DNA from 4 places in the Litchfieldia luteola genome. Region 2 is predicted to be linked to each of the others. Evidence: predicted binding sites of a transcription regulator. Region 2 holds the regulator's gene; each other region holds the start of a gene.
The links. Region 2 encodes Rex, which represses fermentation and respiration genes when NADH is low (regulators of the CRP and FNR family bind a similar motif). Its sites were predicted from a motif close to TTGTGAAATATTTCACAA; they were not measured.
Positions count from the first base shown of each region.

Region 1: a site for Rex is predicted at 3,818-3,835, ahead of J2Z26_RS09705 (cytochrome c oxidase subunit 2A). Genes of this name have one in related genera too.
Region 3: a site for Rex is predicted at 3,339-3,356, ahead of J2Z26_RS14865 (DoxX family membrane protein). Genes of this name have one in related genera too.
Region 4: a site for Rex is predicted at 1,818-1,835, ahead of nirB (nitrite reductase large subunit NirB). Genes of this name have one in related genera too.

Region 1 covers NZ_JAGGKM010000003.1:242,215-247,538, forward strand. The annotation lists gene J2Z26_RS09690 (carboxypeptidase M32) at 1-1,295, shown strand, start outside; gene J2Z26_RS09695 (b(o/a)3-type cytochrome-c oxidase subunit 1) at 1,335-2,987, opposite strand; gene J2Z26_RS09700 (cytochrome c oxidase subunit II) at 2,984-3,457, opposite strand; gene J2Z26_RS09705 (cytochrome c oxidase subunit 2A) at 3,522-3,674, opposite strand; gene J2Z26_RS09710 (hypothetical protein) at 4,328-4,558, shown strand; gene J2Z26_RS09715 (PRK06851 family protein) at 4,662-5,324, shown strand, end outside.
Region 2 covers NZ_JAGGKM010000014.1:5,694-11,017, forward strand. The annotation lists gene J2Z26_RS21600 (ABC-F family ATP-binding cassette domain-containing protein) at 1-976, opposite strand, end outside; gene moaC (cyclic pyranopterin monophosphate synthase MoaC) at 1,221-1,742, shown strand; gene J2Z26_RS21610 (redox-sensing transcriptional repressor Rex) at 1,739-2,377, shown strand; gene J2Z26_RS21615 (twin-arginine translocase TatA/TatE family subunit) at 2,408-2,593, shown strand; gene tatC (twin-arginine translocase subunit TatC) at 2,637-3,386, shown strand; gene J2Z26_RS21625 (YdiK family protein) at 3,406-3,609, opposite strand; gene J2Z26_RS21630 (CPBP family intramembrane glutamic endopeptidase) at 3,639-4,373, opposite strand; gene groES (co-chaperone GroES) at 4,714-4,998, shown strand; gene groL (chaperonin GroEL) at 5,053-5,324, shown strand, end outside.
Region 3 covers NZ_JAGGKM010000005.1:45,932-51,255, forward strand. The annotation lists gene J2Z26_RS14845 (two-component system sensor histidine kinase NtrB) at 1-987, shown strand, start outside; partial or broken gene J2Z26_RS14850 (antibiotic biosynthesis monooxygenase family protein) at 1,005-1,314, shown strand; gene J2Z26_RS14855 (hypothetical protein) at 1,311-1,682, shown strand; gene sda (sporulation histidine kinase inhibitor Sda) at 1,690-1,890, shown strand; gene J2Z26_RS14865 (DoxX family membrane protein) at 2,713-3,258, opposite strand; gene J2Z26_RS14870 (cytochrome ubiquinol oxidase subunit I) at 3,605-4,966, shown strand; gene J2Z26_RS14875 (cytochrome d ubiquinol oxidase subunit II) at 4,979-5,324, shown strand, end outside.
Region 4 covers NZ_JAGGKM010000006.1:158,161-163,484, forward strand. The annotation lists gene nirB (nitrite reductase large subunit NirB) at 1-1,706, opposite strand, end outside; gene J2Z26_RS17520 (ATP-binding protein) at 1,856-3,121, opposite strand; gene J2Z26_RS17525 (glutamine--tRNA ligase/YqeY domain fusion protein) at 3,261-4,916, opposite strand.

The DNA.
Region 1 (5,324 bases), on a different contig from region 2:
CACAAGTGAAGGAGCAATTATCTGAGATCACTAGTAAAACACTTGAAGAATGTCAAAAAGAGTACGATAGAAATAAAAAAATACCTGCTGATGAATTTAAGGAATATGTGGTTTTGCAATCTAAAGCTGAATCTGTTTGGGAACAGGCAAAGCACGAATCAAATTTTTCGATGTTTGAACCATACTTAGAAAAGCTTGTAGCTTTCAATAAGAAATTTATTGGATATTGGGGCTATGAAGGAAATAAATATAATACTCTGCTCGATATGTATGAGCCTGGTGTAACAGTAGACATTCTTGATAAAGTGTTTTTACAGCTACGTGAACATATCGTTCCACTTGTTAAAGCAATTGCTGAATCAGATTCTAAGCCTGAAACATCCTTTTTATATAATCATTTCCCAAAAGAAAAACAGCGGGCGGTGAGCTTAGAATTACTTAAAGAAATGGGTTATGATTTTAATGCAGGAAGACTTGATGAAACAGTCCATCCTTTTGCAACAGGTCTAAATCCTGGTGATGTAAGAGTAACTACCAATTATGATGAAAACGACTTTAGAACCGCAGTTTTTGGCACAATCCATGAAGGTGGACATGCTTTATATGAACAAAATATATCTCAAAGCTTAGTAGGTACACCATTATGTTCGGGAACATCGATGGGAATTCATGAATCACAATCGTTATTTTATGAAAATATCGTGGGAAGAAGCCTGGCTTATTGGAAGAAAAACTATGATTTATTGAAAGAATATTCAAGTGGACAATTTGAAGGTATCTCAATTGAAGATTTTTATCGTGGTATTAACGAATCAAAACCTTCCTTTATTCGTATTGAAGCAGATGAATTAACTTATCCACTTCATGTCATGGTTCGTTATGAAATTGAAAAAGGTCTATTCAATGATGAGATTGAAGTTAAAGACTTGCCTAAGATCTGGAATGCAAAATATGAGGAATATCTGGGGATTACGCCGGAAAATGATGCAAAAGGAGTCCTACAGGACGTTCATTGGGCAGGAGGTAGCTTCGGGTATTTTCCATCTTATGCCTTAGGCTATATGTATGCAGCCCAATTAAAGCAAGCGATGTTAAAGGATTTACCGAATTATGATACTCTACTAGAGGAAGGTAATTTACAACCTATTAAAGAGTGGATGACTGAGAAAGTTCATCAGCATGGTAAATTAAAAAAGCCACTTGAGATTCTAAATGAGGTTACAGGAGAAGGCTTAAATGCCTCACATTTAATAAGCTATTTAGAAGAAAAATACAGTGGCGTATATCATTTATAAAGATTTTAAAAAACTCTCCGATGAAGGAGAGTTTTTTTATTACAATAAATTATTAAATCCTTTTGAACCTGGAGGTGCATTTTGAATCATATCTATGAAAGGAATTGTGTAAGCAATTAGGATTAGGGCGACTAACACTCCTACCCATACCTTCCAATTTTCTAGAATCATAGGTGTTCTTTCAGCTGTGTCTGCTACTTCACCTACAGGGAATTCAGTTTCACCTTTAGGCGCAAAGAAAGCAAGGTTAATAACGATAACTAAAACTAAGATAATTCCTATAAATAGAATTGATCCACCAATCGCCTGGGCGATTTGATAAGGAATCCATTCAGCTGCTTGTGCTGAATCACCGTACGTTGAGAATGATGAACGTCTTGGTGCTCCTAGTAGACCTGCAAAGTGCATTGCAGTAGACATAAATGCCATACCTACAACCCACACGATTGTTTGTACAATCGCCAACTTATTCATAGCTTTTGTTAATACACGGCCAGTAATATGTGGAATTAACCAATAAGCAATTCCAAAGAACGTTAGTAATACAGTTGTTGCTACAGTTAAGTGAAAGTGGCCTGTCACCCAAATTGTATTATGAACAACTTGGTTCATTTGGTGAGATGCATTAATGACACCACCGGCACCTGCTGGAATAAAGATTAACATACCCATAAACGGTGCGAAGAAACGTGCATCTCCCCATGGTAATTTTCTAAACCATCCGAAAAGACCAGTTGCTCCTTTAGATCTTCCATACATTTCGAACGTTGCAAACATTGAGAATGCTGTCATTAGTGAAGGGATAATTACCATAAATGTTAACACAACTTGTAAAAATTTCCATGCTGGATCAATACCTGGTTCAGTTAACTGATGGTGAAATCCAACAGGAATTGAGAATAGTAAGAATAGCACAAATGAAAGTCTAGCTAAAGCATCTGAGAATATTTTTGCACCAATAACTTTAGGTATAACAACATACCAAGCCATATAGGCAGGCAGTAACCAGAAATATACTAGTGGGTGACCAAAATACCAGAATAGTGTTCTACTAATCAATACATCTATTGTTTCCACTAGTCCTAGTGACCATGGTAAAAATTGAATTAATACAGCAGCAGCAACTCCTAATGTCGCCACTAACCAAAGAATCATAGTAATAACTGCCATAAAAGCAAGTAAAGGTGTAACAGCACCAGGATTAGCTTTTTTCCATTTTCCAAAGTGTGAAAACATTCCAAATCCGCTAATCCAGCTTCCTACAACAACTAGTGTTAATCCAAGATAAAATGCCGGATGAGCCATTAGAGGTGCATAGAAAGTATAAAGGACTGAAGCCTTACCTAATAAAATTGTAGTAGCAGTCATAGATGTTCCTACTGTCATAAACCAAAAACCAATCCAGCCTGATAGTCGAACCTTATCAGACAATGTTCCCGCTGTCTTACTTAACGATGCGAAAAGAAAACCTATTATAAAGAATGTAGTAAGTACAAGACCTAATAATACACCATGAACAGTAAGTAATTGATAATATCCAATACCCGCAGGTAATGTGAATTCTCCTGAACGGACTAGAGTTTGTAATAAACCAGCAAAACCACCTAGAAATAAAGCGATAAATGCTACATAAATATGGGCCATTGCCAGTTTGCCGTCACGCGAATTAACCTTTGATACAGTATTCATCATTGTTCTACCACCTCAATTTTCGCACTCATTAAGTGGTGTCCAGCTCCACAATATTCGTTACATAGAATTAAATATTCTCCAGTTTTATCGAACTTTTGAGTGTAAGTGTTAATGTATCCAGGATGAACCATCATATTGATATTAGTTCCGGCAACTTGGAATCCGTGAACAACATCCGTTGTCGTTACGTTGATTACCACTTCAGCCCCTTTAGGAATTTGGATCTGATTTGGTGTAAAAGCAAAAGCTGAAGTAACAATGTTTAATTCATATTTGTTACCTTCTATGTGCCTTAAACCAGGGTTATCAAAAGGTGCCGTTTCACGAACCTTTTCAGGATCAATCGTTACTAGACAGCTAGCAGGCTGTGTACCCATATAAAAAGCACCAACGCCTACGGTTGTTAAAAATACTAAAAGTGTTCCAATACCAAACGTCAACCAAATTTTCTCAAATTTATGCATATGCATTGCGTTTCTTCTCCCCTTCCAAAACATGAGTAATTAAAAAGTTAAGTACCATAAAAATTCTTGACTATAAGTTGTGAACACGGTCTAAAAATAGGAAGTAAACACCCACCCATGTTACTATTAGGAAAAAACCTAGTAAGAATACCGAAGCTAATGTTCCCTTCAATGAAGAACTATCTTCCACTTTAATTTTCTTTTCAGTTTCAATTTTCGGCATAGTCATTCAACCCCCTTAAAAATTATCAATGATTACACTTTCATAATACAAAAAAATAAATGAAAAACTAGGTGCTTTAAAGGATGTCATAAATTGTTCATTCCTTCTATATTCACTATTTTAATAGGGAAAAATTGAAACATCAGTGATATATATCACATTGTTATGGGGGTATTTGTGAACATAATGTGACAAGTGAAGTTTGGAGGAAACGTCCAAAAACAAAGAAAAGGCTCCTAGCTAGATACTAGGAGCCTTCACTTATATAAAAAAAGATAGGGATACTAATTAGACGAACACATATTAGAGAAAGTTTCAAACTTATCTACAGAACTATAAATTTATTTTTAACTATGGTTATCTACGATTTTGGCTGTTTGAAAATCTTTGCTTAACGTTTTAACTACAGTATTGCATATATTGTAGGAAAGAAAGGTGATAAACTTGATTAAATATTATTGTTCGAATTGTTTAACCTTTATTGAGGTGGAACAGAAAAGTTGTCTTCACTGTGGTGCTGCCGAGGTAAAAGTGATAGAAATAAATGTTCACAATACAAGTTCTAATTCAAAGTCGTAACGTACTCTCTTGGGTACGTTTCTTTTTATGTAATCTTGATATACTATTTTAATATATAGAAGGAGGGGGTACATTTGTATTTTGTTGTAGTCGATATTGGTTGTAGTGATTGCGGAGAGAGCTCAAACTTAGTGGGTATCTTTACTACTGAAGAAAACGCAAGAAATGCAATGCATAACTATATGAAGGACAATCATTTAACCATGGATGGTGACCATGAATTATTAATATTTAAGTTAGAGGAGTTAAACAGAGTACATAATAACAGCTATGATCATCTTATTTTCAGTTCGCAAGATAGTTAGGATGTTGAAGGGATTTAACTAGTTGTAATTCACTTATCACACTTTTATGAACAGCACCATACCTTATTGTAGGCACGTGTCTACAAGGAGGTATATGTTAATTATGGTACAAATCAAAAATTACTATGCTGGATCTAATTCAAGTCAGGGATTTTATTCACTCTATGATGAAGCGCTAAAGGGCTTAGAGAAGCTTTATATTTTTAAAGGTGGGCCAGGTACTGGAAAGTCAACATTCATGAGAAAAGTTGGACTATTTCTAATGGAAAAAGGCTATAGTCTTGAGTATTTACATTGCTCCTCGGATAATCATTCCATTGATGGCCTTATTGTTCCTTCGTCGAAACTTGGATTTGTTGATGGAACTGCTCCACATGTTGTTGAACCAAAGTATCCAGGAGTGGTTGAAAAGGTAATTGATTTAGGTCAATACCGTAATGATTATCAACTACTAAAAAATAAAAGAGAAATTATTGAGTTAACTGATGATATTTCAGAAAACTTCTCAGCAGCCTATAAAGTGTTTGCTGAAGCGAAGAAAATCCATTTAGATAGAGAAGAAATTTATTTATCAGCTATGGATTTTAAGAAGGCCGATCAAGTAACGAATGGATTAATTGAAAACATCTTTTGCGCTCCTTTCCAAGAAGAAAAGAATCCAACTGTAAGAAAAAGATTTTTTGGTGCGGCAACTCCAAAAGGCGCAGTTAATTTTATAGATAATATAACAGAAGATCTGGAAAAAAGATTCATAATTAAAGGGAGA
Region 2 (5,324 bases):
TCTGTCTTTCAATATCAAATAGAAAGGAAGCTGATTTTTCATCTCCGAGAGGTGAAGACATCATATCCATTCTTTCAAGTTGTTTTCTCCGGCTCTGTGCTCTTTTTGTTGTGGATGCACGAGCAAGGTTTTTTTGAATAAAATCTTTTAGTTTTGCAACTTCATCTTGCTGCTTTTCATATCGCTTAAGCTCAAGCTCGTAGTTTTCAGCCTTTTGTTTTAAGTAATGACTATAGTTGCCAGTAAACTTTGTTGAGGTCGTTCTAGAGATTTCATATACCTGATTAACAACCTTATCCAGGAAATAGCGATCATGGGATACGATGAGAATTGCTCCTTGATAACCTTGCAGATATTGTTCAAGCCATGTTAACGTAGCAATATCTAAGTGGTTCGTCGGCTCGTCCAATATTAATAAGTCAGGTTTCGTTAATAATAGTTTACATAAGGCTAAGCGCGTCTTTTGCCCACCACTTAAAGATGAAATAGACGTATTGTAATCAAAATCTGAGAAATTAAATCCATGTAAAATGGATCTAATATCAGATTCATATTGGTAGCCACCTTGCTCTTTAAAGTTTATTTGCAATTGGTCATATTCAGCCAATAATCGTTGATAACTAGCTTCATTTTGGATGATATCGGGATCACCCATTTTCTGTTCAAGTTCTCTTAGGTCAGCTTCTAGTTTTTTCAATGGTGCAAAGACAGTCAACATCTCATTCCAAATTGACAGACTTGATTCGAGACCTGTATCTTGTGCTAAGTAGTTGATTGAGAGGTTTTTTGGCTTAATGATTTCTCCACCATCATGGGACATTTGCCCGGAAATAATTTTTAGTAGTGTAGATTTACCCGCACCATTTCTTCCTACAAGGGCAATTCTATCTCTTGATTGTACTTCTAGTTTTATATTAGATAAAATAAGATCAGCACCAAAGTATTTTTTTAGCTGATTTACTTGTAATAAAATCATGTTTATTCACCTCTTAGTATAAGCTAAGTGTATCTTATCAGAGCTTGAGAGGGCAACTTATTATACAGCATTAGAGTAATACTAAAAATACCCATATCACAATTGTGTCAAAACTTTGAACAAACTCTTTCCTTTAACGATATGGATTTTATTAGGATGCAACTAAGAAAGTGAAATAAATCACAGAACTTCATAAGACAGACGAGGTAAAATAGTGTATAGTCTACTATGGGAGGAGATTTATATGTCGTCTTTCACTCATTTTAATGATCAAGGTCGTGCCAAAATGGTAGACATTACAGATAAAACGAGTACCATTCGGACTGCAATTGCAAAGTCGAGTGTTCAAGTAAATAAAGAGATATACGAAAAGATAACCCAAAATGCAATTAAAAAGGGTGATGTGCTAGCTGTTGCTCAAGTAGCAGGAATTATGGCTGCCAAAAAAACCTCTGATATTATTCCAATGTGTCACCCACTTGCATTAAAAGGGGTAGATATTTCATTTAATTGGAAGAATGAAGAAGAAGAATATCATCTGCTTATACGTGTTGAAGTTAAGACAAAGGGAAGTACGGGTGTTGAGATGGAAGCTCTAACTGCTGCATCTGCAACAGCCTTAACTGTATATGACATGTGTAAAGCAGTCGATAAAGGGATGATCATCGGTCCTACTTTCTTAATAGAAAAAACAGGTGGTAAAAACGGAGACTTTAAAAGAGATGAAAGCCTTTTAGATGGTTTGAATGTGGGGGATGAAAGTTGAATATAGATCAATCAAAAATACCACAAGCAACTGCTAAAAGATTACCGTTATACTATAGATTTTTAAAGAACCTACATGCCTCAGGAAAGTTAAGAGTTTCCTCTGCAGAACTGAGTGAGGCAGTAAAAGTGGATTCAGCAACAATTCGCCGAGACTTTTCCTATTTTGGAGCGTTGGGAAAAAAAGGATATGGATACAATGTGAATTATCTGTTATCCTTTTTCAGAAAAACGTTAGATCAAGATGAATTAACTGCAGTAACGTTAATTGGAGTAGGTAATTTAGGAACTGCATTTTTGCACTATAACTTCTCTAAAAACAATAATACTAAAATAGAATTGGCTTTTGATGTAGATCAATCAAAAATCGGAACAGAAGTTGGTGGCGTATCAGTCTATCATTTAGATGAACTAGAGGAACGTTTACCTGAAAATGTAACGGTTGCTATATTAACTGTACCTGTTGGGTCAGCTCAACCGATCACAGACCGCTTAATACAAAAAGGGATAAAGGGAATATTGAACTTTACCCCAGCTCGAATAAATGTTCCGGAGCACATTAGGGTACATCATATTGATTTAGCAGTAGAATTACAGTCACTCGTATACTTCTTAAAACATTATCCAAGTGAATAAATAAGAATCCCTTTAAAGGAGGTGAAGGATATGCCGAATATTGGAATTGGAAGCCTTCTACTAATCGTGTTTGTAGCACTATTAATTTTTGGACCTAGAAAATTACCTGAGCTTGGAAAAGCAGCGGGTAATACACTTCGTGAATTTAAGAACGCAACAAAAGGTTTAGCTGATGATGAAGACGAGGACAAAAAGAAAAATGAAGAACTAAAATAACTTTTGATTTAAAATGCTTTAGTTGTGGTTAGGATGATTCATTATGACAGAAAAAGAAATGTCCGTATATGACCATATAGGTGAGCTTCGAAAACGACTGATATATATAGTCGTTTTCTTTTTCCTGGCTATGGTTGGTGGCTTTTTCTTAGCAGAACCGATAATTGTATATTTACAACATGCGGACGAAGCTAAGGAATTAACGATGAACTCGTTTCGCCCTGCGGACCCAATTAAAATATATATGCAATTTGCTTTTATTATAGCATTTGTAATCACTTCACCCATTATCTTATATCAATTATGGGCTTTCATTAGTCCAGGACTTTACGAAAAAGAACGCAAAGTAACCTTGAGTTATATTCCCATTTCTGTATTTCTGTTTCTAGTGGGTATTTCCTTTTCTTACTTTATTCTTTTCCCGTTCGTTTTTGACTTTATGGGAAGACTTGCTGATCGGTTAGACATAAATCAAGTGATCGGAATTAATGAGTACTTTCAGTTTCTTTTTCAACTAACTCTTCCATTTGGGCTACTTTTCCAAATGCCAGTAGTTATTATGTTTTTAACAAGGCTTGGAATTGTAACTCCAATGTTTTTGGTGAAAGTACGAAAGTATGCGTACTTTGTCCTCTTAGTCATTGGAGCGTTTATAACTCCACCTGAACTGTTGTCACATATGATGGTAACTCTTCCGTTGTTTGGACTATATGAAATCAGTATTCTTGTATCTAAAGGTGCATATCGGAAAGCGAAGAAAGCAGAAATGCTCTATCAAAATGAACAAAAATAAACCTCCCGATTTGGGAGGTTTATTTATTTTTAAGCTGTTTGATTTTATTATTTAAGGAAAACATTCGAATGGCTACTCCAAAGTCAAAAGTAGCTACAGCGATCAGTAGAATGGTTCCAAAATTCCAGATTGTATCTTCAACACTTTCTACGGCTAAATAAGTGAATAGTAATCCCATTAGTGTATACATAATTCCCATGAAAAAGGGTGATGTTCGACGCATTGTAAGTCCTCCAGTGAAGTTCCGTTAACCTATAATAAGAAAGATATGAAAGATTGCATTTTCTCTGCTTCTTTCATAATCCTTTCAATATCCTCTGCAAAAATAGTTTGCACGACTACGACAAGTGTATTCATGGCTACATGAGCGAATATAGGTACAAGCAAACGCCCTGTCTTTACGTAAAGAAATGCAAAGGTAAAGCCCATAGCTGAATATAATAACAAGTGCTCTGGTTCCATATGAACAAGTGCAAAGATAACTGAACTTAGGAAAGCAGAGATCCAGAAATTGAATTTTCGATAAAATGATCCAAAAATAATTTTTCTAAAAATAATCTCCTCAAGAATAGGTCCGATAATAGATGTAACGATAATCAGTAAAGGTGTAGTCTTTATCAGTTGGATAATTTGTTGAGTGTTCTCTGAGCCAGGTTCAATACCAAGAAGGTTTATTTCAATACTAGCAGCGATACCTTGAGCAAACATGGCTAAAAATACCCCACCAACAGCCCATCCTACTGCACTCGCCCCTGAAGAACGCTGATCAGCTAAATGTCTGTCTTTTATATCTTGTCGTAATATATATAAAATCATTAGTAAAGCTGCAAAGAAGCTAATAATTAGCCAGTATGTAGATGCGAGAGTGAAGGCTGTATCATAATCTTCTCCACCGAACCCAAAGTATAATAATATCGGAATTCCAATAATTCCAGAAAGTTGCATTACTATATAAGTCAAAATGACATACCAATAACGTTTCTCCAAATGTAAGGTCTCCTTTTTAGTTACTATGAATTAAAAATACAATAGTATTTTACCATATAATACTCTGCTTCTCTTACTATTATGATTTTAGACTTAGTAGATAAAGTAGAAAAAGGAAAAATAGATAAATTTTTAACATTTCTAGTTTAGAATTCCGTTGGTGTGACATAATCTAGAAGGGTGTGGAAAATTTTGCTGGGTATTAAAATTTTTTTGCTTAAATACTTGCAAAAAAAATAGAGATTATTTAATATAATAATTGTGTTAGCACTCAAGGTTAGTGAGTGCTAATAAAAAACCAAACTAAAAATTATAAGATTATTTGAGGAGGTTGTTTCACTTGTTAAAGCCATTAGGTGATCGTGTTGTAATTGAACTTGTACAATCTGAAGAAAAAACAGCAAGTGGTATTGTGTTACCAGATTCCGCTAAGGAAAAGCCGCAAGAAGGCAAGGTTATTGCTGTTGGAACAGGTCGTGTATTAGAAAATGGTGAGCGCGTGGCTCTTGAGGTTTCTGTAGACGATCGCATTATCTTCTCAAAATATGCTGGTACTGAAGTAAAATACGAAGGTGCTGAATACTTAATTTTACGTGAAAGTGATATCTTAGCTATTCTTGGCTAATCGAATTCATACTTAATAAAAATACTTACAATAACTTGAGGAGGGTACATACAAATGGCTAAAGAAATTAAATTTAGTGAAGACGCTCGTCGCTCTATGCTTCGTGGTGTAGATGCGTTAGCTAACGCTGTTAAAGTAACATTAGGACCAAAAGGACGTAACGTGGTTCTTGAGAAAAAATATGGTTCTCCACTTATCACTAATGACGGAGTAACAATCGCAAAAGAAATCGAGTTAGAAGATGCATTCGAAAACATGGGTGCTAAATTAGTAGCTGAAGTTGCTAGTAAAACAAATGAAATTGCTGGTGACGGTACAACAACTGC
Region 3 (5,324 bases), on a different contig from region 2:
TTTTTAGAATTGGTAGACTTTGGCAGTCGGAAAAAAGCAGAACGCTTTATGAAACCTGTATTTGCTAGCTCAAAAATGGAACTGAATTTAATGACTAAAAATCACTCTCTTCTTCTGTATGATGTATATACTCAGTGGGAAGGCGATGCTCGAATCTTTGTTTTTTGTATTGAAAAACAAGAAAGCATCCAACAGATTCAAGCGATTATTTCAAAGCTTGAAAAACAACTAGAAACTGAGAATCTTACATTGTTAGAAAAACAAGAGCAAATGGAAAATACGTTGAAGAAAATGGAACAGGTCGTCATGCACCATGAGAACCTCAATAATTTCGGGAAAATGGCAGCTAGTATCGCGAATGAGTTAAAGAGACCACTAGTAAGTATTCGTGGATTCCTTCAATTGCTGAAGCCATATCTAATTGAGGTAGAAAAGGACCACTATGCAGATATTGCATTAGAAGAGGTTGATCATGCAAATAACCTAATCTATCAATACCTGAGCACTACTAATCCTTCAGTACCTGAAGTGGAGCAAGTCAATATTCAAAAAATGATCATAGAAGTGATCAACTCTACTCAAGGCTTAGCTTCAAATTTCCATTGTGAATTAAATTATATGAAGGAACAAATCCTCCCTGTAATAGACATCGATCCAAAGCAAATCAAGCAAGTCATGTATAACTTAATTACGAATGCTTTTGATGCCATTGAAGGTAGTGAAAATACAGGAAATGGTCAAATCACCATCCGAACCCTGCTTACAAAAAATACCCTGCAAATATCTGTCCAAGATAATGGGAAAGGTATGGACATGGAAACAAAGAAAAGACTGTTCACTCCGTTTTTTACTACAAAAGAAAAAGGGACAGGCATTGGGTTAGCTGTTTGTCTGAAAATTATTCAAAACCATGGTGGTATTATTGAAGTGCTAAGTAAACCTGGTGAAGGGTCTACTTTTATTATTGTACTTCCGATAGAACTATAGATTTGGAGATGAAGCAAGTGTATATTGTTCATTCAACCTTTGAAATTCCAGCAATGGATAAGGTGGAGGAAGTTATACAGATCTATAAAAACCGTTCTCGCTCAGTGGACAAAGCAGAAGGGTTTTTTGCAATTTCAGCTATTGCAAAATCAAAAGAAACCAAACTATTTAACTGTACAATTAACCTTCGACACGAAGGAGAGTTATATGAAATGGGTAACAAGTGAAGAATTTAAGAAAATTCATGAGCTTGAAAAAAAATACCCGGACCAAGAACTTGCACAAGTGATACCAAAAGTGGAACAATATAAGGTGGTGGCAACATGAGCACCTATAACATAGATTCAATTATTGATGAGGTTGTATCCGATATTTACGCTGCTTATCCCGAATTACTTACAAGATTCGGTGAACATGGTAAAAAGAAATGCCGTGAAGACAATCAGCATCATTTTAATACACTTGAAGTGGCCTATAAATTAAACAATGACCAAGCGTTCCTTGATTATACGGAGTGGTTAAACACACTATTAACCAGCCGTGGCATGAAATCAGAGCACATCATTGATAATTATATAAGAATAAAACAAGCAATAGCTGGTAAAGGACTCGAAGGTAAAGAAGATTTTTACCATGAATGCTTATCAAAAGCCATACAAGTTTTAGAGAACAAAGCAGTGCCTGAGCCAGGTTGACTAGCTAATGCTATCATTACTTCTAGAGAGTAATAATAAAGACAAAGGGGTAAATCTAGAGTTGAAGATATCAGATTCGAAGTTAATTGAAGCTTATTATAGTGCCATAGAATTGAAGTTGAGTCATGAGTTCATTTCTATGTTAGAAGAAGAATTACGTAAGAGGAACCTTACAGAACAACTAGAATCTCGCGTAATGCAAAAATAGAGAATAATGTATAAGCCAAGCATTTTTTATCCCTTACAAACTAGGATCGCAGCTTATATAATTTAAAATAGATGATGGATCCTGCTAAGAAAATGGCGGGATTTTTTTATTGAAATAATCCTGGTAGATGGGTATAGGAGTAAATTTGCAATAATATGATGGCGTAAGTGAGTTTATGAGCCCTCGAAAGAGCAAAATGATCAAGTAGAAGTCACATAAATGAGTTTATGAGCCCTCGAAAGAGCAAAAAGAACAAATAGAGGTCGCATAAATGAGTATATGAGCCCTCGAAAGAGCAAAAAGAACAAATGGAGGTCGGATAAATGAGTTTATGAGCCCTCGAAAGAGCAAAATGATCAAGTAGAGGTCGCATAAATGAGTTTATGAGCCCTCGAAAGAGCAAAATAATCAAGCAGAGGTCACATAAATGAGTTTATGAGCCCTCGAAAGAGCAAAATGATCAAGTAGAGGTCGCATAAATGAGTTTATGAGCCCTCGAAAGAGCAAAAAGAACAAATAGAGGTCGCATAAATGAGTATATGAGCCCTCGAAAGAGCAAAATGAACAAGTACAGGTCACATAAATGAGTTTATGAGCCCTCGAAAGAGCAAAATCAACAGTATAGGTCACATAAAGTTTCAATGGTACAGAGAATCATTTCATTTCCCTTAACACTCTTTATTTACCTAGCAAGTACGATAAACATTGAAAAAGCTTAGAGAACTAATCTCTAAGCCTTTTAATGTTTATATATGACTCTCAAAAAGTCCCTCCCCCACCATCGGGTATGGTGGGAGGTTAGAGGGCAATGGAGGAATCAAACTAAGCAAGTTTTTCTTCTACAGTGCCTGTAGTAGTGCCTGTTTTATCATTTTTGTTGATTTTGAAGTTAGCTACTTTTCTTAAATATGGTAGTACGAAGTAGTCTGCACCGTAGCGGCCAGCGTTAGCACCTGCAGCTAGGACAATCACACCAAGTAAGATCATTTCAGGGTTTGTGCTCACTGTACCAGCGAACATGAACATGAAGTTCATCATTAGCCCGAAGAATGCAGCTGCAGTTGTTAAGCAACCTAGAAGTAATCCAAGACCTACTAGGAATTCTCCCCAAGGTATTAAGAAATTGATTAGTCCAACATTCGGAAGTGCAAAACCTTCTATGAACGCGTTATACATTGGGTAGATGGCTTCACCAGTTCCTTTATCTAGTACTGGATTTGCAACAGCATTTCCTAGATATCCACCTGCATCAAATCCACCAGTAATTTTTCCCCAACCTGCTGTCATCCAGCTCCAACCAAGAAATATACGAATAAGTGCTAAAGCTCCAGCTACGATACGGTTTTCTCTTAAGAAGTTGTTAATCATTTTGATCCTCTCCTTGAAGGATTTATTTGTTTTTCTTTACACTTAAATCATAATCGATTGTGAAGGGTTTCACAATATACTTGTGAATTAGTTCACAATCTATTCATAAAGATTTGAACAATTTGTTTCATTCAAAAAAAGAGCAAGGAAACAGGCACTGAGACTGGTGGACATGGGGCCAGGAGAACCGTCCCCTTGGCACCACCTTGGCACCTCCCTTTGGCACCTCCACAACGAAAAAATTTTTTACATATTAATGGTTTAATTGGAAATAATTATCAAGATGTTATCACGATAGGAACCAGGGGGACTGTCCCCATGGCTCTCACGAGAGGATGTATGTAAGATGGATGACTTACTGTTAGCCCGTTCATTATTCGGGACAACGATGGCCTTTCATATCATTTTTGCAACGATAGGGGTCGGCCTGCCATTGATGATGTTAATTGCAGAGCTTCTTTATCAAAAAACAAAGGATCAAGAGTATGTGGTAATGGCCAAGCGTTGGACGAAAACCTTTGCGGTACTGTTGGGAGTTGGTATTCCGACAGGAACGATTGCCGGCGTGCAGTTATCTCTGCTTTGGCCCGGTTTTATGGAAGTGGTCGGTCGAGTAATGCCTCTGCCTTTCCAAATTGAAATGTATGCATTTTTTATTGAGGCACTCTTCATGTCAATCTATGTATACGCTGCCGAAAGAATTGCTCCGTGGATGCGGATTCTAAGCTTGACCCTAGTAGCTATTGGAGCACTAGCTTCAGCTGTATTAATTACAAATGTCCATGCCTTCCAAGGGACACCAAGAGGATTCCGTTATGAAAATGGTCAGTATGTTGATATTGATCCGTGGGCTGCTTTTTTTAACCCAAGCTTCTTCGTAACAGCCGGGCATGTTGCTTTATCAGCGTACGTGGTTGGGGCGTTTGTTGTGACATCAGTGGCTGCTTATAAAATGATGAAAAATGAAGCAGGATCGCGCGTCTATAACTTTCATAAAAAAGCACTAAAGATAAGCCTAATTGTTGGTGGAATCTTCGCCTTTTTTACCGCGACAAATGGACATGAAGCCGCGCAATATTTACATGAATACCAACCTGAGAAGCTTGCTGCTGCGGAAGGGTTATTTGAGACACAATCACATGCACCACTTGCCATTGGTGGTTTTACGGATAGAGAAACACAGACCATAAAGTGGGGAATCGAAATTCCTTGGGCACTGAGTTATCTTGCTGGAGATAGCTTTGACACAGTTGTTGTAGGGTTAAATGATTTTCCAGAAGCAATGTGGCCTCCGCTATTTGTCCATACCTTATTTAATGCAATGGTTGGGATTGGCACTCTGCTGATCTTAGTACCGCTTTTCGTGTTTGCTTGGCGAAAAATACTAAAGAAAGACTACTATCCGAAGTGGATGCTTTGGGGACTAGTGACCATGGGTCCATTGGCAGTACTTGCGATTGAGTTTGGGTGGGTATTTGCGTGTACAGGACGTCAGCCGTGGGTCATTTACCGAGTCCTAACCACTGCTGCGGCATCAACGACCGCTACCAACTTAAACGTATTATTCATCTCATTTATCATTGTTTACATTATCTTAGGGATTGCTGTCGTCTCGGTATTGCTCTACTTCTTTAGAAGAAACACAGAATTAGACGATCTCGAACGAGCAGAAAAAAAGGGAGTCCCATTATTCAGTTCAAATTCATAGGAGGTTATGCGTATGGCTGATGCTCTTCTCGCAATTACCGTACTCTGGGGATTCGTCTTTATCTATGCAATTATGGCGACTATGGATTTTGGTGCCGGCTTTTGGGCAATGGTCTATATAAACCGTGAAAAAACAAAAGCCACGAATATTGCAAACCGCTATTTATCTCCTACGTGGGAAGTGACCAACACATTCATCGTTGCTTTAGTTATTGCTGTTTATAGCCTGTTCCCTAGGGCTGCATACAGCCTAGGTACAATTTTACTTATCCCTGGAAGCTTGATTTTACTTTTATTAGCATTGCGAAGTGCATTCTTAGTGTTTTCAAATATTGCGACTGACTATCGAAAGCCACTGA
Region 4 (5,324 bases), on a different contig from region 2:
ACCCCACCATACATTCTTGGAACAACAGAATAGGTGCCATCCTTTTGAATATTTGCGTGCAATTTTTCATTTACTAACCTAGAGTTACGATCATCAATATACTCTTCTGGGAAAATCATACCTAAGAAATAATTCAGTGCTGGTCGGCACTTCGAACATCCTTCTTCATTTTTCCACCCAAGCACATACATAACTTCTTTAATTGTTGTTAATCCTTTTTCCTTTATTTCAGCTACAATCTCTTCTCGGCTATTTGTTGTACAGCCACAAAGTGATTTTTTTGTAGAGGTAGCCTTGAACTGATCGCCTAATGTGTGGGATAGGATATTAGAAATAAGTGGTTTACATCGTCCACAAGAACGTCCAGCATTCGTACAACCACCAACTTCTTCTACACTTGTTACACCCTGTTCCTTGACCGCCTGAACAATTGTCCCTTTTGTAACTACAGTACAGCCACATACAATCTCATCACTTGGCATTGTTGAAATATCGTCAGAAGTAGTAGTGCCTCCGTCTCCATTACTTAAAATGGCTACGCTCGTTAAGTTGCTGATATCTTCTTTCTTAGCAAGCATTCTAAATAGCTTTGTACTATCACTTGTATCACCATATAAAACGATACCTACGATTCGATTTTCTCGGATTAAAATCTTTTTATAGACTCCATCAAACTCGTTATGCATCTTTATTGATTTTGTAGAAGGATCATCTAAAATCTCTCCTGCTGAAAATAAGTCAATACCAGCAACCTTTAGTTGAGTTCCAGTAACTGAACCTTCATAAGGTTTTGTTGGTTTACCTGTAATACGTGCAGCGAGTACCTTTGCTTGTTCATATAGTGGAGCAACTAGACCATACGTTACTTCTCTATGCTCAGCACACTCACCGACAGCAAAAATATTTTCACAATTTGTTTCCATAAAGTCATTTACAACAATTCCTCTATTAACATATAACCCTGTTTCTTTCGCCAAGTTTGAATTAGGTACTATGCCAATGGCCATAACAACAAGATCTGCTTCTATACTTGTGCCATCTATAAACTTTAATCCTTCAACTCTTGTATTTCCTACTATCTCTACGGTTTGTTTGTTCATTAAAAACTTGATGCCTTGTTGTTCTAACTCTTTCTGCAGCATGGTTGATGCAGCTGGGTCTAGCTGTTTCTCCATTAAATATGATGGTAAATGAACAACATGGACATCCATTCCTAAATCTAGTAGACCTCTAGCAGCTTCAAGTCCAAGTAGACCACCACCGATGACAACTGCTCGCTTATAGGCTGTAGAAGTTTCAAACATATCCTTGCAATCTTGTATTGTTCTAAATCCAATGACCCCTTCTTTAGTAGCACCTGGTATAGGTAAGATAAACGGTTTTGAACCAGTTGCGATAATGAGCTCATCAAAATCAACCGTATGATTCTTTGAATGAACTTTATCCTCCTCTATCTTTAAAACTTCTTCTCCAGTTAAGAGGTTAATATTGTTCTCTTTATACCAATCCCAGTCATTCATAATGATACCTTGGAGCGTTGTCTTCCCTTGTAAAACATTTGATAATTGAATTCTATTGTAATTTGGATGCGGCTCTTCCCCAAAAATTGTAATATCATATTTATCAGGTGCTAGCTTAATGATTTCCTCAATTGTTCTAACACCAGCCATTCCATTCCCAACTAAGACTAACTTTTTCTTGCTCATGTGTAGTCCTCCTATCGATGTTTGCTCATTATTTCACAAAACTGTTTATATTGATATTTTAAGATGGGAGCAAGCTTTATGGTGTGACATTTATCACAATTCAATCAGAATTTGTGAACACCTTCACAATATTGACGAAAAAAAAGACTTCATTTCGAAGACTCTTTTTGAATGGCTGGTAGTAACACAATTACTTCTGTTCCTACATTCTGCTCACTTTTATAGTCGATTTGCCCACCCATCGATTCAATAATCCTTAGAGAGACCGTTGTCCCTAATCCAGTCCCTTTATCTCTTGTTGTGTAAAATAATGTACCTATTCTAGATAGCTCTTCCTCACTCATCCCTTTTCCAGTATCACGAATAAGGATAAAAGCTTGCTCATTTTCTATTTTCAGGGTCACTGATACACATCCACCATCATTTGTTGCCTCAATGGCATTCTTAATAAGATTAATGAATGCTTGTTTAACTTGATTGCGATCTGTAATGACATAAATATCTTCTTCCAAAGAATACTCCAGATTCACCCCGTCTTTATTTGCAAGAGGTTCTAGCAATATCGATATATCTGTAAGTATTTCAGTAAGGTTACATTCCTCAATTTTTTCAAATTGCGGCTTAGCAAAATTTAAGTAATCATTAATAATTGATTCTGCCCGTCCAAGCTCACTTAATACCAAGGTGAGATACGTATGATTTTGCCCCTTTTCCTGTTTATGCATAAGCTGAAGAAATCCCTTTACTACTGTTAAGGGGTTTCTTACTTCATGAGCAATAGAAGCAGCAAGTTCCCCTAAAGTGTTTAGCTTTTCTGCTCTTGCTATTTCTTGTTTCATCAATTCATTTTCTATCATCGACTCATTAATTCGGGAAGCAATCCAGATTGATACTACCTGTATCGCTCCAAATATTAATACATTTTTAATAATGTCGTAGTTAACAGCAGATTCATCACCAGTTATCACTAAATGGGTACCTAGCATTGCTAGCATTACTAGCATTGGCCATACACCAACTAATACAGCCATCCTGATTCTTTTTTTCGCGGGATAACTCATAAACTTAAAAGAATATAAAAAGGGGACCATAACAGCTAATATCCCGCTAAGGTATCCAATAGGCAATGCATCTCCGCCAATATATGTTCTTACACCAAAATAGGCACATAAAACGATTACACTTGCCACTGGCCCTCCATATAAAGAGGCTAACACAAGCGGCACATAACGAAGATCCCAATATAGACCATAGGCTTCAAATGAAAAAAGCAAACAAAGGGTGACTGAAATTCCTTGTAACATACCACAAAAGTATGGAGACTTACCAAAACGCTTTTTTGCAAAGAAAAAATTATATATGAATATTGGCATTAAAATAATCAATACGTGTAGTAATAATTTTTCAACAAGCATGATGGCGTACCCCCAGGGCAATTTAAGTATTACTTATAGATACGACAAAACTTGTCATTTCCCCTTTCTCTTCAGGGATATATGTGAGAATAAACTCAAAAAAGCTGTTGATTTTAGTCAACAGCTTTTTTATCTGATATTAAAGTTTAAATGAACTCTTTAAGCTTACAATCTGATTAAAAACGAGTTTTTCTTCAGTCGTATGCTTAGGGTCAACATTGAAATAGCCATGTCTAAAGAATTGAAATTTATCTTGTGGCTTTGCATCTTTCATATTTGGTTCAACAAAGCCTTGAACAATTTCAAGCGAATTTGGATTAACATTATCCAAGAAGGATTCACCCTCACCTTGCTCTTCATCAAGAATTAAAGGCTCATAAATTCGATATTCGGCAGCGATTGCTTGAGTTGCCTCGACCCAGTGAAGTGTTCCTTTAACTTTACGTCCTGTAAATCCTGTACCACTCTTTGTCTCAGGATCATACGTACAACGAAGCTCTACCACATTGCCTTCATCGTCCTTGATAACTTCTTCACATTTTATAAAATAAGCATGCTTAAGTCTAACCTCGTTCCCTGGAAACAGTCGGAAGTACTTTTTAGGAGGATCCTCCATGAAGTCATCTTGTTCAATATAAATTTCTCTAGAGAATGGAATTTGACGAGTACCCATTTCCGGAACTTCTGGGTTAATTTCTGCATCAAGCATTTCAACCTGATTTTCAGGATAATTCGTGATCACAACTTTTAATGGCTTTAAAACACCCATTGTACGTGGTGCTTTCAGTTTTAAATCTTCACGGATAAAGTGCTCCATCATTTGAACATCTACTACACCATAGTTTTTTGCCACACCTGTTTCACGACAGAAATTACGAATAGATTCTGGTGTATAGCCTTTACGGCGAAGACCTGAGATAGTTGGCATACGTGGGTCATCCCAGCCATCCACATACTTTTCATCAACTAATTGCTTTAGCTTACGCTTACTCATGACAGTGTTCGTTACATTCAAACGAGCAAATTCAATTTGCTGTGGTTTCGCATCCATTTCACAATGTTCAACAACCCAGTTGTATAATGGGCGTTGATCTTCAAACTCTAACGTACAAATAGAATGAGTAATTCCTTCAATCGCATCCTCAAGTGGATGTGCATATGCGTACATAGGATAGATGCACCATTTATCACCAGTATTATGGTGAGTTGCATGTGAAATACGATAAATGACAGGATCTCTCAGGTTAATATTAGGAGAAGACATATCTATTTTTGCACGAAGTACTTTTTCTCCATTTTGGAACTCTCCGTTTTTCATGCGTTCGAACAAATCAAGATTTTCTTCAATACTACGGCTTCTTGAAGGACTCTCTTTCCCTGGCTCTTTTAGTGTCCCACGGTACTCACGGATTTCATCAACTGATAAATCTTCAACGTATGCAAGACCTTTATTAATTAGAAGTACAGCGCGATCATACATTTCATCGAAATAGTTTGATGCGTAGTGGAGCTCCTCCCACTCATATCCTAGCCATTTTACATCCTCTTTAATTGATTCAACGAATTCTACATCCTCTTTTAAAGGGTTCGTATCATCAAAACGAAGGTTTGTTTTCCCGTTAAATTCGTCAGCTAACCCGAAGTTTATTACGATTGATTTAGCGTGTCCAATATGTAAATATCCATTAGGTTCTGGTGGAAAACGTGTAATGATTTCTTTGTGTTTTCCGGATTTCAAGTCTTCAGTAATGATATTTTTTATGAAATTTGATGATGTTGTATTGTTTTCTTCCATCCGACCTCAACCTTTCTCTAGCCTACATTGTCAAAACCAATTTAATAATAGTAGTTATATCATAAAAATTAAGATATATCTATGCTGAGCATAAATTTCGCCTATACTCTCACTTTTTCCATGATAGGTGGGGAATAAACGTTTTAATTAACGCAAAAAAGACCTTTACTACTGTAGGTCTCATTGAACTATGTTTATTAGCTCCTGGCTATCACTTTGTAAATCGACCGTTCCTTTCCACTGCAGGCACTTGCTTTCCGCGTGGAGGATTGCGAGCCTCCTCGGCTTTGCCTGCGGGGTCTCACCGGATGTTCCTCTACTTCCCGCAGGAGTCAAGTGCCTTCCGTTCCAATACACTCTAGCTTAATAATGTTGTTGATACACTTTTCTAAAAAAATAGAGCTTTTT